4 regions of the Micromonospora sp. ZG13 genome follow, and region 2 is predicted to be linked to each of the others. Evidence: riboswitches for the same ligand, from Rfam matches in the RefSeq annotation. Region 2 holds a riboswitch; each other region holds the start of a gene.
The links. A riboswitch is a leader RNA that binds a small molecule or an ion and turns the genes downstream of it on or off. The one in region 2 is predicted to bind cyclic di-AMP.
Positions count from the first base shown of each region.

Region 1 (2,831 bases), on a different contig from region 2:
CCTTCGGGCGGTGGCGGGGGCTGGCCGCGCTGGCCGGCCTGGCGGCGAGCTTCGCCATCCTGCTGACCTTCGTGCTGCCCGGCATCAGCGCCGGGAGCCCACCGCTCCTGGTCGCGGTCGTCGGCGCCGCCCTGATCATGTTCGTGGTGCTCTACCTGACCCACGGCGTGACCGCGCAGACCTCGGTCGCCGTACTCGGCACGTTGGGCAGCCTGGTGCTGACCGGCGTCCTCGGCACCATCGCCACCGCCGCGGCCCACCTGACCGGCTTCGGCTCCGAGGACGCCACCACGCTGTCGATGTACCAGGCCGACGTCGACCTGCACGGGCTGCTGCTGGCCGGCATCATCATCGGCTCCCTCGGGGTGCTCGACGACGTCACGGTCACCCAGGCCGCCACCGTCACCGAACTGGCGCACGCCAACCCGGGACTGTCCCGCAGGCAGCTCTACCGGGCGGCGACCCGGGTCGGGCGGGCGCACATCGCCTCGACGGTGAACACGATCGTGCTGGCGTACGCCGGCGCCTCGCTGCCGGTGCTGCTCCTGCTCACCGCCGACTCGCGGGCGGTGACCCAGCTTCTCACCAGCGAGTTCCTCGCCCAGGAGATCGTCCGCAGCGCGGTCGCCACCCTGGGGCTGATCGCCGCCGTGCCGCTGACCACCGGCCTGGCGGCCCTGGTGACCACGGCGGGCCGGCGGGCCGGGGAGCCCACCGACCGCGAGGCCGCCGCGCCCGCGCCGACGCCCCGGCCGGCGGCCGACCGGTCCGAGGCGCTGGAGGCGCTCAGCGGACCGCGCGGAGACACGCCGTCCGCCGCCCCCGCCGGATGGCCCGACCAGAACAGGAGAACGGACACCGCATGGTGACACTCCTCTGCGTGACGGATCATGGTTCCCGCCCTGATAGACGCGTCACTGGTCACCGTCAGCCATTACGAAATAACGCATTTAGTCGGCTTAGGGACGTAGATCCCCGGGAGTGCTCTCGGGTAACCTCGCTGCCGGTCACCGCCGAAGGCGCGCAGCGGCGCCTGCGGTGCCGCCGCCCAATCGCCGCCAGGCGAGCCGGGGACCCAGGCACGTGGGGTGAATCCGCGACAGCGGTAGGGGCCACTTCCGCCCCGAACCCGTCAGCTAACCCGGTCGGCGGTCGACGGAAGGGAAAACTGTGACGGCACCCCTACGCCGCTGGTTGACGCCCGTGGTGGCCGTACTCGCCGCCCTGGCGGTCTTCGCCGGGCCTCTCCCGGCGGTGGCCGCGCCCACCCCACCCAAGCCCTCCGGCCACGGCGACGACGAGCCCAAGCTGCTCGACGACCTGATCGAGGCCCGCAACCGGTCCTATGTGCAGGCCAAGGCGAAGCTGGAGAAGTCGAAGAAGCGCCAGCTCGAACTGGCTCTGGAGGTCAACCGGGCACAGGCCGAGCTGAACGCGCTGGCGCCGCAGGTCAGTCAGATCGCCGCCCAGTCCTACCGGACGGGACGGATCGGCGCGGTGTCGATGCTGCTGGACACCGCCAGCCCCGACTCGTTCGTCAAGCGTGCCGCCGCCCTCGACGAGCTGAACCTGGTCAACTCCAAGAAGCTCGCCGAGGTGAACGCGGTCAAGAACCGCGCCGAGCAGGCGAAGCTGGCGCTCGACGCCGAGGTCCGCGAGCAGCAGAAGCTGACGAACGAGATGGCGCGCGGCAAGCGGGAGGCGGAGAAGGCACTCGCGCTGGTCGGCGGCAGGGGTCTGACCAGTGGCAAGGTGGTCGCCACCTCGCCGGTGGCGAAGATCGCGCCGGGACGTACGGCCGACGGCGACTGGAAGCCCCTGGGGTGCACCGAGGACGACCCCACCACCTCCGGCTGCATCACCGCGCGCACGCTGCACATGTACAAGGAGGTCAAGCGGGTCGGCTTCAACCGGTTCGTCGGCTGTTACCGCTCCGGCGGGCCGTACGAGCATCCGAAGGGCCGGGCCTGCGACTGGTCGTTGCAGAGGAGCGGCTTCTCTCCCTGGCACAACGACGACACCTACATGTACGGCAACAACCTGACCGCGTTCCTGGTCCGCAACGCCGACCGGCTCGGCATCTACTACGTGATCTGGAACCGGCAGATCTGGTTCCCGGCGACGGGCTGGAGTTCCTACAGCGGCCCGTCGAACCACACCGACCACGTGCACGTGTCACTGCTCTAGCCGCCCGCCCACGGGCCGGCGAAGCCGGGACCGACACAGGGCCGCCCCCGCCGGACGCGGGAGCGGCCCTGTGTCGTCGTGCGGCCCGACGACGACCGGTCGGGACGGGTCGGCGGGAGGATCAGGCGGCGCTGGCGGCCGGCTCCGGCGCGTCGACCGTACGGGCGGGCACGGCGGCCACCGTCCGCACCTCGCCGGCGGTCAGCCGGTACGACATGCCGACCACCCCGCAGCGGCCGGCGGCCACCTCCGCGGCAAGGACGGCGGAACGGTCCAGCATCGCCTCGACGGTGTGCGCGATGTGGATGTCGACGATCCCGTCGATGTCCTCCACGCCCTCGGCGGCGGCCCGCCGCAGACTGGGCACCACGGCGTCCACCACGGCGCAGAGATGTCCGACCGGCGAGGTGCCGGTGGCGTCCGCCGCGCGCGCCGCCTGGACGGCCCCGCAGGAGTCGTGCCCGAGCACCACCACCAGGGGCGTGCCCAGGACGGTGACGGCGTACTCGACGCTGCCCAGCACCTCGGGGCCGATGGTGTGCCCGGCGGTGCGGACCACGAAGAGGTCACCCAGGCCACGGTCGAAGATGATCTCGGCCGCGAGGCGGGAGTCGGAGCAGCCGACGATCACCGCGAAGGGGTGC
Region 1 is NZ_JCADBQ010000022.1:50,691-53,521, forward strand. It holds gene AC5L34_RS27900 (YibE/F family protein) at 1-869, shown strand, start outside; cyclic di-AMP (ydaO/yuaA leader) riboswitch at 1,036-1,167, shown strand; gene AC5L34_RS27905 (coiled-coil domain-containing protein) at 1,171-2,187, shown strand; gene AC5L34_RS27910 (carbonic anhydrase) at 2,309-2,831, opposite strand, start outside.
Region 1: linked by a shared signal. The riboswitch ahead of AC5L34_RS27905 (coiled-coil domain-containing protein) and the one ahead of AC5L34_RS18710 (C39 family peptidase) in region 2 are both predicted to bind cyclic di-AMP.

Region 2 (2,831 bases):
CGCCGGGCCCGGCCGTGGGCGCTGTGGGCCGTCGTGGTCGCGGTGCCGCTGCTGATCCTGGCGCTCTGGCCGGCCCAGTCCCTGGTGCCGGAGGAGAGCCGCTGGTGGTTCACGCAGGTCTTCCCGCCGGTGCGGTCGCTGGAGTTCTGGATGGGCGTGGCCGCCGCCGAGCTGATGCGGCGCGGCCGGTGGCGGGGCCCGGGCCTGCCGGTGGCCAGCCTGGTCTTCGTGGCGACCTGGGTGCTCGCGGCGCAGTGGGTCCGTGCCGAACTGTGGGCGGCGCTGCTCTCGGTGGCGTACATCCTGGTCATCGCGGCGGCGGCGGACGCCGACGTGCGCGGGCGGCGCTCGCCGTGGCGGTCCCGCCCGATGGTCTGGCTCGGCGAGGTCTCCTTCGCCTTCTACCTGGTGCACGTCCTGGTGATGATCAGCGTCCTGCGGTTCACCGGCGACTGGGGCGTCGGGTTCCCCGGCTGGTGGGGGCTGGCGGTGGTGCTCGGCTTCCTGCTGGTCAACCTGGCCCTGGCCGCCCTGCTGCACCGCTTCGTCGAGACGCCCATGATGCGGCTGCTCACCCCGCGCAGGGCGGCCCGCCCGACGCCGCGGGACGGGGACGACGGCGGGAAGGACCCCGGCGCCTCCGGGCCGCCGCCGGGGCAGCGGGGCGACGCCGTGCCGCGTCCCCGGCCCGCCGACCACCCCGCGGCGTACGTCGACTCGCGCTGACCGCCCCGGCGCGGGCCGACCCGCCCGCGCGGCCAGCGCCCCGGGGCGGAATCCCACCCGTCGAGAAAGCCCGACCGTTTCCGTGACGCCGGTCACCGCGACGCCGAACCGGTCATCGGGCGCGGCCGGGTCGTTTCCCGCCGGGGTTTCGGGGTCGATGCCCGCCACTCGTCCCGTTGTCACCCTCGGGCGCCGGCAGAAACGGTCGTCCCATTGAGTCACGTCAGTGGTGAGGTGCCCGCAAAAATTGCGTCCCCATCAAGGTTTAAGCAGGTGGGGTGGGGTTGGCAGGGGGCGGACCGGCCAGTAATGTCGGCGCGTCCGGTGCGGTACCCGATCGTCCAGAGGCGACGCCGCACCGACCCGCCTAATCGTGAACGACGAGCCGGGGACCCAGTGCTTCGTGGGGTGAATCCGTGGGCCGCAGGCCTGTGGTAGGGCGTTCTTCCCGCCCGAATCCGTCAGCTAACCCGGTCGGCGGCGTCGGAAGGAGTTCCATCCCCGTGCAGCACCCACCCACCCCTCGGTTGTTCCGCCGTCTCCACGGCGCCGCGGTGCCCGCGCTCGCCCCTTCGCAGGTCGCGAGCTGACCGACCGGTCACCGTCCGTCGCCCGGCATCCCGGGCGCATTCCCTGAGTGGCCCACGACCCGCACGGACGCCCGTCCGCGCGGTCGGTCCGCCCTGCCCTCGGCGCGGACCGCCGGCCGCTCGCCCCCCGAGCCCGTGGAGGAAATCGTGAAGCACCACCTCAGGCGACAGCTACGTCGCCTCACGTCCGAGCGTTCGTACCAGTTGGCCGCCGCGTCCGCCGCGGCGCTCGTGCTGGCGTCGGGCACGGGCGCGCTGCTGGCCGGAGCCGACGAGGCCCCCGCCGCCGCGCAGGCCCCGGTCGCCGCGAGCGAGCCACGCGAGGACACCGCGGCCTCGCGCGGCCAGGCCCGGATCGCGACGGCCCCGTCCAGCGCGGCCCCGGCCACCGCCACCGCCACCGCCGCCCCCTCGGCCAGCGCCACCAGCACCGCCCCGGACCCGGACCTGACGCGCAAGCCGGAGCCGCCGAAGCCCCCGGCCGCGAAGAGCCTGGACTACGACTACCAGGCCCAGACCACGTTCTACAACTGCGGTCCGGCGGCCGTCCGGCACGCCCTCAGCGCCGCCGGCATCGCGCGCAGCCAGGACGCCCTCGGTGCCCAGCTGGGCACCGACCAGATGGGCACCGACTCGGCCCAGGACACCACCCGCGTGCTGAACGCGACGGTGAAGGGCGAGCCGTACCGGACCCGGATGATCCCCGGCGGCGCCGCCACCCCGGCGCAGATGGACCGGCTCCAGGCCGACGTCGTCGCGGCCATCGGTGACGGGCGGGGCGTCGTGGTGAACGTCGCGGGAAGCGCCACGGACACCGACGGCGGCTGGCACTCGTTCCCCGGCGGCCACTACATCGCCGTGGTCGGCTACCAGGACGAGGGACGGCTCGTGAAGATCGCCGACTCGGCGAACCCGGCGACCGCGTCGTACTGGATGAGCACCATCGCCCTGGCGAACTGGGCTGCCACCCGCGGCTACTCCGCCTGAGCGATCCCGACGGGCGTCGGCCCCCCACCCCGGGGGCCGGCGCCCGCTGTCGTGTCCGGGTCACGGCCCTCGCCCGGCGCCCCGGTCGGTGACAGACTGCGCGGCATGGTCGATGAATCGGGTGACCGCGACGGCCGGCGCGTGCTTCTGCTGCTGCACGGCATGGGTGCGACCGGCGACGTGTGGCTGCCCTGCGCGTCGCTGCTGGAGCGTCGCTGGGCGGGACGGTGGCTGGCGCCGGACCTCGCCGGCCACGGCTGGTCGCCGCCGCTGCCGGAGTACTCGTTCGCGGGGCTGGCCGGGCGGATCGCCGCCGGGCTGACGGCGGGCGACCGGCTCGTCGTGCTGGGGCACTCCCTCGGCGGGGTGGTCGGGCTGGCGCTCGCCGCCCGCGGCGCCGGGGTTCCGGTCGAGGCCGTGGTCGGCGTCGGCATCAAGGCGGTCTGGTCGCCGGCCGAGCTGGCGAAGGCGGGTGAGCTGGCGGCCCGTCCGGTGACCTGGTTCGCGAGCCGGGACGAGGCGGCCCGC
Region 2 is NZ_JCADBQ010000008.1:187,484-190,314, reverse strand. It holds gene AC5L34_RS18715 (acyltransferase family protein) at 1-726, shown strand, start outside; cyclic di-AMP (ydaO/yuaA leader) riboswitch at 1,081-1,221, shown strand; gene AC5L34_RS18710 (C39 family peptidase) at 1,452-2,303, shown strand; gene AC5L34_RS18705 (alpha/beta fold hydrolase) at 2,409-2,831, shown strand, end outside.

Region 3 (2,831 bases), on a different contig from region 2:
GCGGCTGGTTGGTGGCGAAGTCCGGGTCGATGGTGACCAGCCCGGTGCGGTGCGTGCCGGTCGACTTGAACGGCGCCTTGAGCAGGTCGAAGTAGTGCGACCAGTTCCAGTACGGACCCGGGTCCCAGTGCATGCCGCGCACGGTCGAGGCGACGGTGCCGGGGACGTTGTCGTGCCCGATGATGTGGTTGCGGTCGAGCGGGATGTTGTACGCCCGCGCCAGGTGGCGGACCAGCTTGGCGGAGGTGCGGTACATCGCCTCGGTGTACCAGGTGCCGTGCCCCGCGAAGCCCTCGTGCTCGAGACCGATGGACTTCGAGTTCACGTACCAGTTGCCGGCGTGCCAGCCGACGTCCTTGGTCTTGATGTGCTGGGCGATGTGGCCGTCCACCGAGCGCAGGGTGTAGTGCCAGCCCACCCGCTTCGGGTCCTTGACCAGGTTGACGCTGGGACCGAAGTAGCCCTCGGTGTCGTGGATGACGATGTACTCGATCTTCTGCTCGACGGGCCGGTTCCCCAGGTCGTGGTTGCCGTAGTCGCCGAGCGTGGGGCCGTACTGCTGGTAGGGGGCCGGAATCCACTCGCAGGAGATGTCGCTCGGGCACTCCAGGCCGTCGGGCCGGGCGAGCTTGCGCAGGCGCAGCCGGTCCAGCCAGGAGCGCTCCGGCCGGACCGCGCTGCCGGCGAGCGTGACCCGCTGCCCGTCGTCGGTCAGCCGGCTGTCGCCCGTGGCGATGGTGGCGTACACCTCGTCGGCGAAGGCCGCCGCGGCGTCGGCGCTGTCCGCGCCGGAGTATCGGGCCACCGCGCCGTACCAGGCCGCGGGGTCGGTGCCGGCGCCGACCGGGGCGCCGATCTCCTTCTGGTACGCGGCCAGCAGCGCCGCGCCGCCCCGGATGTTCGTCGTGACGTCCGTGCGCAGCGCCTCCTCGCTGGCGCCGGTCAGCTCCGCGGCGGCGTCGACCGTACGGAGTGCCGCCTCGGCGGGCGGGGCGGCGGCCGGCGGCTCGTGGGCCTCGGCCAGGGACCGGCGGGAGTCGTCCCCGCGCGGGTCCTCGGTTCCCTCGTCGTGGTGGGTGCCGCCGGAGGCGGCGACGTGCTCGGCGTCGGTGAGGTGCATCGGTCCGTACCCGCCGCTGGTGCTCGGCGTGCCGGCGTTGGTGTCCCAGCGGGACTGCAGGTAGGAGACCCCGAGCAGGACGCTCTCCGGCACGCCGTACTCGGCCGCCGCGGCGGCGTACTGCTGCTGCCGGTCGGTCGTCGGCGCCGCGGCGGCGGATCCGGCGGCGGTGAGCGGCGTCGCCGCCAGGGCGGCGGCCACGGCGGCGGCCAGCAGGACGCGTCTGCTCCTCGATGTCGCTGACAGGTGCATCAGACCCCCAGTTCGGGCGGGCAAAGGTGGGGCCACCTTCGCCCCGTCCACCGCCTCCGGTCAATACCTTTCCGTCAGACACTTCAGAAGGAAGAAAATCTTCGTCCTCCGGGTTGCGGATCCGCCGGGTCCTGGTGAGTACGGAGTGTCACCGCCCGGAGGGTTGCGGATCGATAACGGTCGTCTCTACTCTGGTCATTCGTCGGCCGGTGACAATCCGTCCACCCAGGGCGGTGACGGTCCGACACCGCCGAGTCGCTCACGAGCGAGCCGGGGACCCAGGTACCCGGGGTGAATCCGCAGTCCCTGCGGTAGGGCGCCCCTTCCCGCCCGAACCCGTCAGCTAACCCGGTAGGCGGTCCGGAAGAAGGAGTACGGAACCCGGTGGCACACCATGCCCCGCGGCCACCGTCGGTCCGGTCGGCCCCGGCCGATCCGACGACGGCTGCGCCGCGCCCACGCTGGTACCGCTGCACCACCGCCCTCGCCGCCCTGGCCGCGTTCGCCGTCGTCCTGACCGGCGGCGCTACGGCGGCCCACGCCGAACCGACGGTCGCCGAGATCGAGCGGCAGATCGACGAGGACTGGAACAAGCTCGAACCGGTCATCGAACGGCACAACGCCACCCGGCAGGACCTGGCCGCCAGGCGCAAGCAGGCCGACGCGCTCGCCGCGCAGATCGGGCCGCTGGAGAAGCAGGTCGACCAGGCGATGGAGAAGGTGGGCGCGCTGGCCGCCCGCGCCTACAAGGGCGAGAACGTCTCCGTCGTCAACGCCCTGCTGGGCAGCCGGTCGCCCGGCGAGACGGTCGGGCAGCTCGAACTGCTCGACCGGTTCGCCCAGCATCAGCAGCAGGACGTACGGCAGGTCGCCGAGCTGCGCGACCGGCTGGCCGCGAAGAAGGCGCCGCTGGACGAGATGGTCGCCCAGCTCAGCCGCACCGAGGCCCAGCTCGCGGCGAAGAAGAAGCAGATCAACGCCGAGATCGACCGGTTGCAGAAGCTGCGGCTGCGCGTCTACGGCAACGGCGGCGGCGGGCCGCTGCGTCCCGCCCCGTGCCCGGCCGGCTATCCCGGCGGTCCGGCCGGCACCGCCGTGAAGTTCGCCTGTGCCCAGATCGGCAAGCCCTACGTCTGGGGCGCCGAGGGGCCGAACTCGTACGACTGCTCCGGCCTGATGCTCGCCGCCTGGGCGAAGGCCGGGGTCTCGCTGCCGCACAACGCCGCGCAGCAGCGCCGGGCCACCGCGTCCGTCAGCCGGGGCGAACTGCGCCCGGGTGACCTGGTCTTCTACTACAGCGACCTGCACCACGTCGGCATGTACGTCGGCGGGGGCTGGGTGGTGCACGCCTCCCGCGCCGGGGTGCCGGTCAGGATGAAGAAGGTCGACGACGGCCCGATCCACAGCTACGGCCGACCCGGCTGACGTGCCCGGGGGGTCCCTGCCCGGCGGGGGCCCT
Region 3 is NZ_JCADBQ010000002.1:481,223-484,053, reverse strand. It holds gene AC5L34_RS06140 (N-acetylmuramoyl-L-alanine amidase) at 1-1,372, opposite strand, end outside; cyclic di-AMP (ydaO/yuaA leader) riboswitch at 1,611-1,744, shown strand; gene AC5L34_RS06135 (C40 family peptidase) at 1,757-2,797, shown strand.
Region 3: linked by a shared signal. The riboswitch ahead of AC5L34_RS06135 (C40 family peptidase) and the one ahead of AC5L34_RS18710 (C39 family peptidase) in region 2 are both predicted to bind cyclic di-AMP.

Region 4 (2,831 bases), on a different contig from region 2:
ATCCGGACCTCCCGCTGCCCAGGGCGGTGCGGTCCACCGGCGTCGACCCGGTCGCGCTGGTGGTGCCGCCGGCGGAGCTGGAGACAGCCGTCGCGGCGGCGACCACGGCGCTGCTCGCCGAGGTCGAGGGCACGGTCGGCGTGATCACGCCCGTGCCCCGCCGCGACGAGGTCGCCGGCTGGCTGGCCGGCCTGGCCGCGCCGCGCCTTCAGGTGGTGACCAGCCTGGAGGCCAAGGGCATGGAGTACGACGGGGTCGTCCTCGTCGCCCCGAGCGAGATCCGGGCCGACCCGGGGTCGGGCGTACGGACGCTCTACGTGGCGCTGTCCCGGGCCACCCAGCGGCTGACCACCGTCGACCCGACCGGCTGAGGATCCGTTACTTGCACACATAGCGATGTGAGCATAAATTGAACGCGAATCCGGACCCCCAGAGGGAGGATGGGCGCGTGGGCGCAGGTCATGACCACCACCACGGGTCGGTGGCGAACGCCGCACACCGCCACCGGGGCCGGCTCTGGGCGGCGTTCGGTCTGCTCGCCGGCCTGATGGTGGTGGAGGCGGTGGCCGCCTTCCGGACAGGCTCGCTGGCCCTGCTCAGCGACGCCGGGCACATGTTCACCGACGTGCTCGGCATCGGCATGGCGCTCGCCGCGATCTCGGCGACCCGGCGGGCGGGCGGCGATCCGCAGCGCACGTTCGGCCTCTACCGGCTGGAGGTGCTCGCCGCCCTGGCCAACGCCGTGCTGCTCTCCGGCGTCGCGGTCTACGTCGTGATCGAGGCGGTACGCCGCTTCGGCGACCCGCCGGAGGTGCTGGCCGGCCCGATGCTGGTGGTCGCCGTACTCGGCCTGCTCGCCAACATCGGCGCCTTCGCCCTGCTGCGCTCGGGGGCGAAGGAGAGCATCAACGTCCACGGCGCGTACCTGGAGGTCCTCGGCGACCTGCTGGGGTCACTCGGCGTGATCGCGGCGGCCCTGCTGATCACCACCACCGGCTGGTGGTGGGCCGACCCGCTGGTGGCCGTCGCGATCGGGCTGTTCATCCTGCCGCGCACCTGGCGGCTCGGGCGGGCGGCGCTGCGCATCCTGGTCCAGGCCGCGCCGGAGCACCTCCAGGTCACGGCCGTGCACGACCGGCTGGCCGCCGTGCCCGGCGTCGCCGAGGTGCACGACCTGCACGTCTGGACGCTGACCTCCGGGATGGAGGTGGCCTCGGCGCACCTGACCATGACACCCGACGCGGAGGTCGGCGCGGTGCTGGGCGCCGCCCGGGCCGCCCTGCACGACGACTTCCAGATCGAGCACGCCACGTTGCAGATCGAGCCGGGAGCGTCGCCAGGGGCTTGCGGGGCGGTCGAGTGGTAATGAGGACAACCTTAAATCTGGGAGAGTATTGTTGCCTTATGCCGGATTTGACTGTTAGTGGACATGCACCGTGCGTCACCTGCGCTGCAGCAGTCACACCGGCACCGGTAGGCTCGGCTTCGGCCTCCGCCAGGCGGCACCCACCGGTGCCGGCGGTGGCCGCCGCCTAATCGCCCGGCGGGGCGAACCGGGGAACCATGTTCGTGGGGTGCATCCGCGTCAGCGGTAGGGATCTTCCGTCCCGAACCCGTCAGCTAACCCGGTCGGCGGCTGACGGAAGGACACGCGTATGCCAGTGATGGCACCTGTACGACGACGTGCCGCCCGGACGGCGGCCCTGATCACCACGATGCTCGCCCTCGGCGCCGCGGTGGCCCCGGTCACCGCCGCCCCGGCGGCGGCCGCCACCCGCGCCGGCCTGCTCGCCGCCGCCCCCGGCCAGGACGAGGAGGGCGGCACGCCCGCCCTGCGGGCCCAACTCGAGGCCGCCAGCAAGGGCTACCTCGACGCCAAGCGCGCCCTCGCCACGTCGGCCAAACGGCAGCAGCAGCTCGCCGCCCAGCTCAAGACCACCGAGGTCGAGCTGACGGCGCGCAGCGCCAAGGTCGGCGAGATCGCGGGGGCCGCCTACCGCACCGGCCGGCTCAGCGTGGCGTCCGCCCTGCTCAACAGCGGCTCGCCGGACGGCTTCATGGACCGCGCCGCCGCCCTCGACGCGGTGGCCGCCAAGGAGGACCGGGCCCTGCGCGAGCTCCAGCAGACCCGGGACGAGGCCGCGCGCACGAAGCTCGCCCTGGACGGCGAGATCCGGGAGCAGCGCAAGCAGGTCACCGTGATGGCCAAGCGCAAGGAGCAGGCCGAACGGGCGCTGACGGTCGCCAACCAGAAGCAGCAACAGCGACAGTCCGCGGGCGGGGGCGGCTCGCCGGGCGGCACCTCCAGCAAGACGGCGAAGGCGGCGCCACGCAACTCCGACGGCTCCTGGCCGCGCGAGTCGTGCAGCGTCAACGACCCCACCCCCGCCAACGGCTGCATCACGCCGCGCACGCTACACGCGCTCAACCAGGCCAAGGCGGCGGGCTTCACCCGCTACGTCTCCTGCTACCGCCCCGGCGGCTCCGGCGAGCACCCGAAGGGCCGGGCGTGCGACTTCGCGGCCCAGAAGGGCGGCTTCGGCGGCGACGCCACCGGCGGTGACCGGACGTACGGCAACAACCTGGCGGCGTTCTACGTGCGCAACGCCGACCGGCTCGCCGTGCTCTACGTGATCTGGTACCGGCAGATCTGGCTGCCGAGCAGCGGGTGGAAGTCGTACAGCGGGGCCAACGGCGACCCGTCCAGCGACCACACCAACCACGTGCACCTGTCGGTCTACTGACGCCCACGCCCCGGTGCCCCGCCCGGCGCGGGTCACCGGGGCGTGTCGGCGGGTGGCGGCTGCGGTGCGGCACCGTCGAGGACAGCA
Region 4 is NZ_JCADBQ010000012.1:57,635-60,465, forward strand. It holds gene AC5L34_RS22320 (HelD family protein) at 1-371, shown strand, start outside; gene AC5L34_RS22325 (cation diffusion facilitator family transporter) at 449-1,366, shown strand; cyclic di-AMP (ydaO/yuaA leader) riboswitch at 1,520-1,651, shown strand; gene AC5L34_RS22330 (coiled-coil domain-containing protein) at 1,665-2,744, shown strand; gene AC5L34_RS22335 (SRPBCC family protein) at 2,777-2,831, opposite strand, start outside.
Region 4: linked by a shared signal. The riboswitch ahead of AC5L34_RS22330 (coiled-coil domain-containing protein) and the one ahead of AC5L34_RS18710 (C39 family peptidase) in region 2 are both predicted to bind cyclic di-AMP.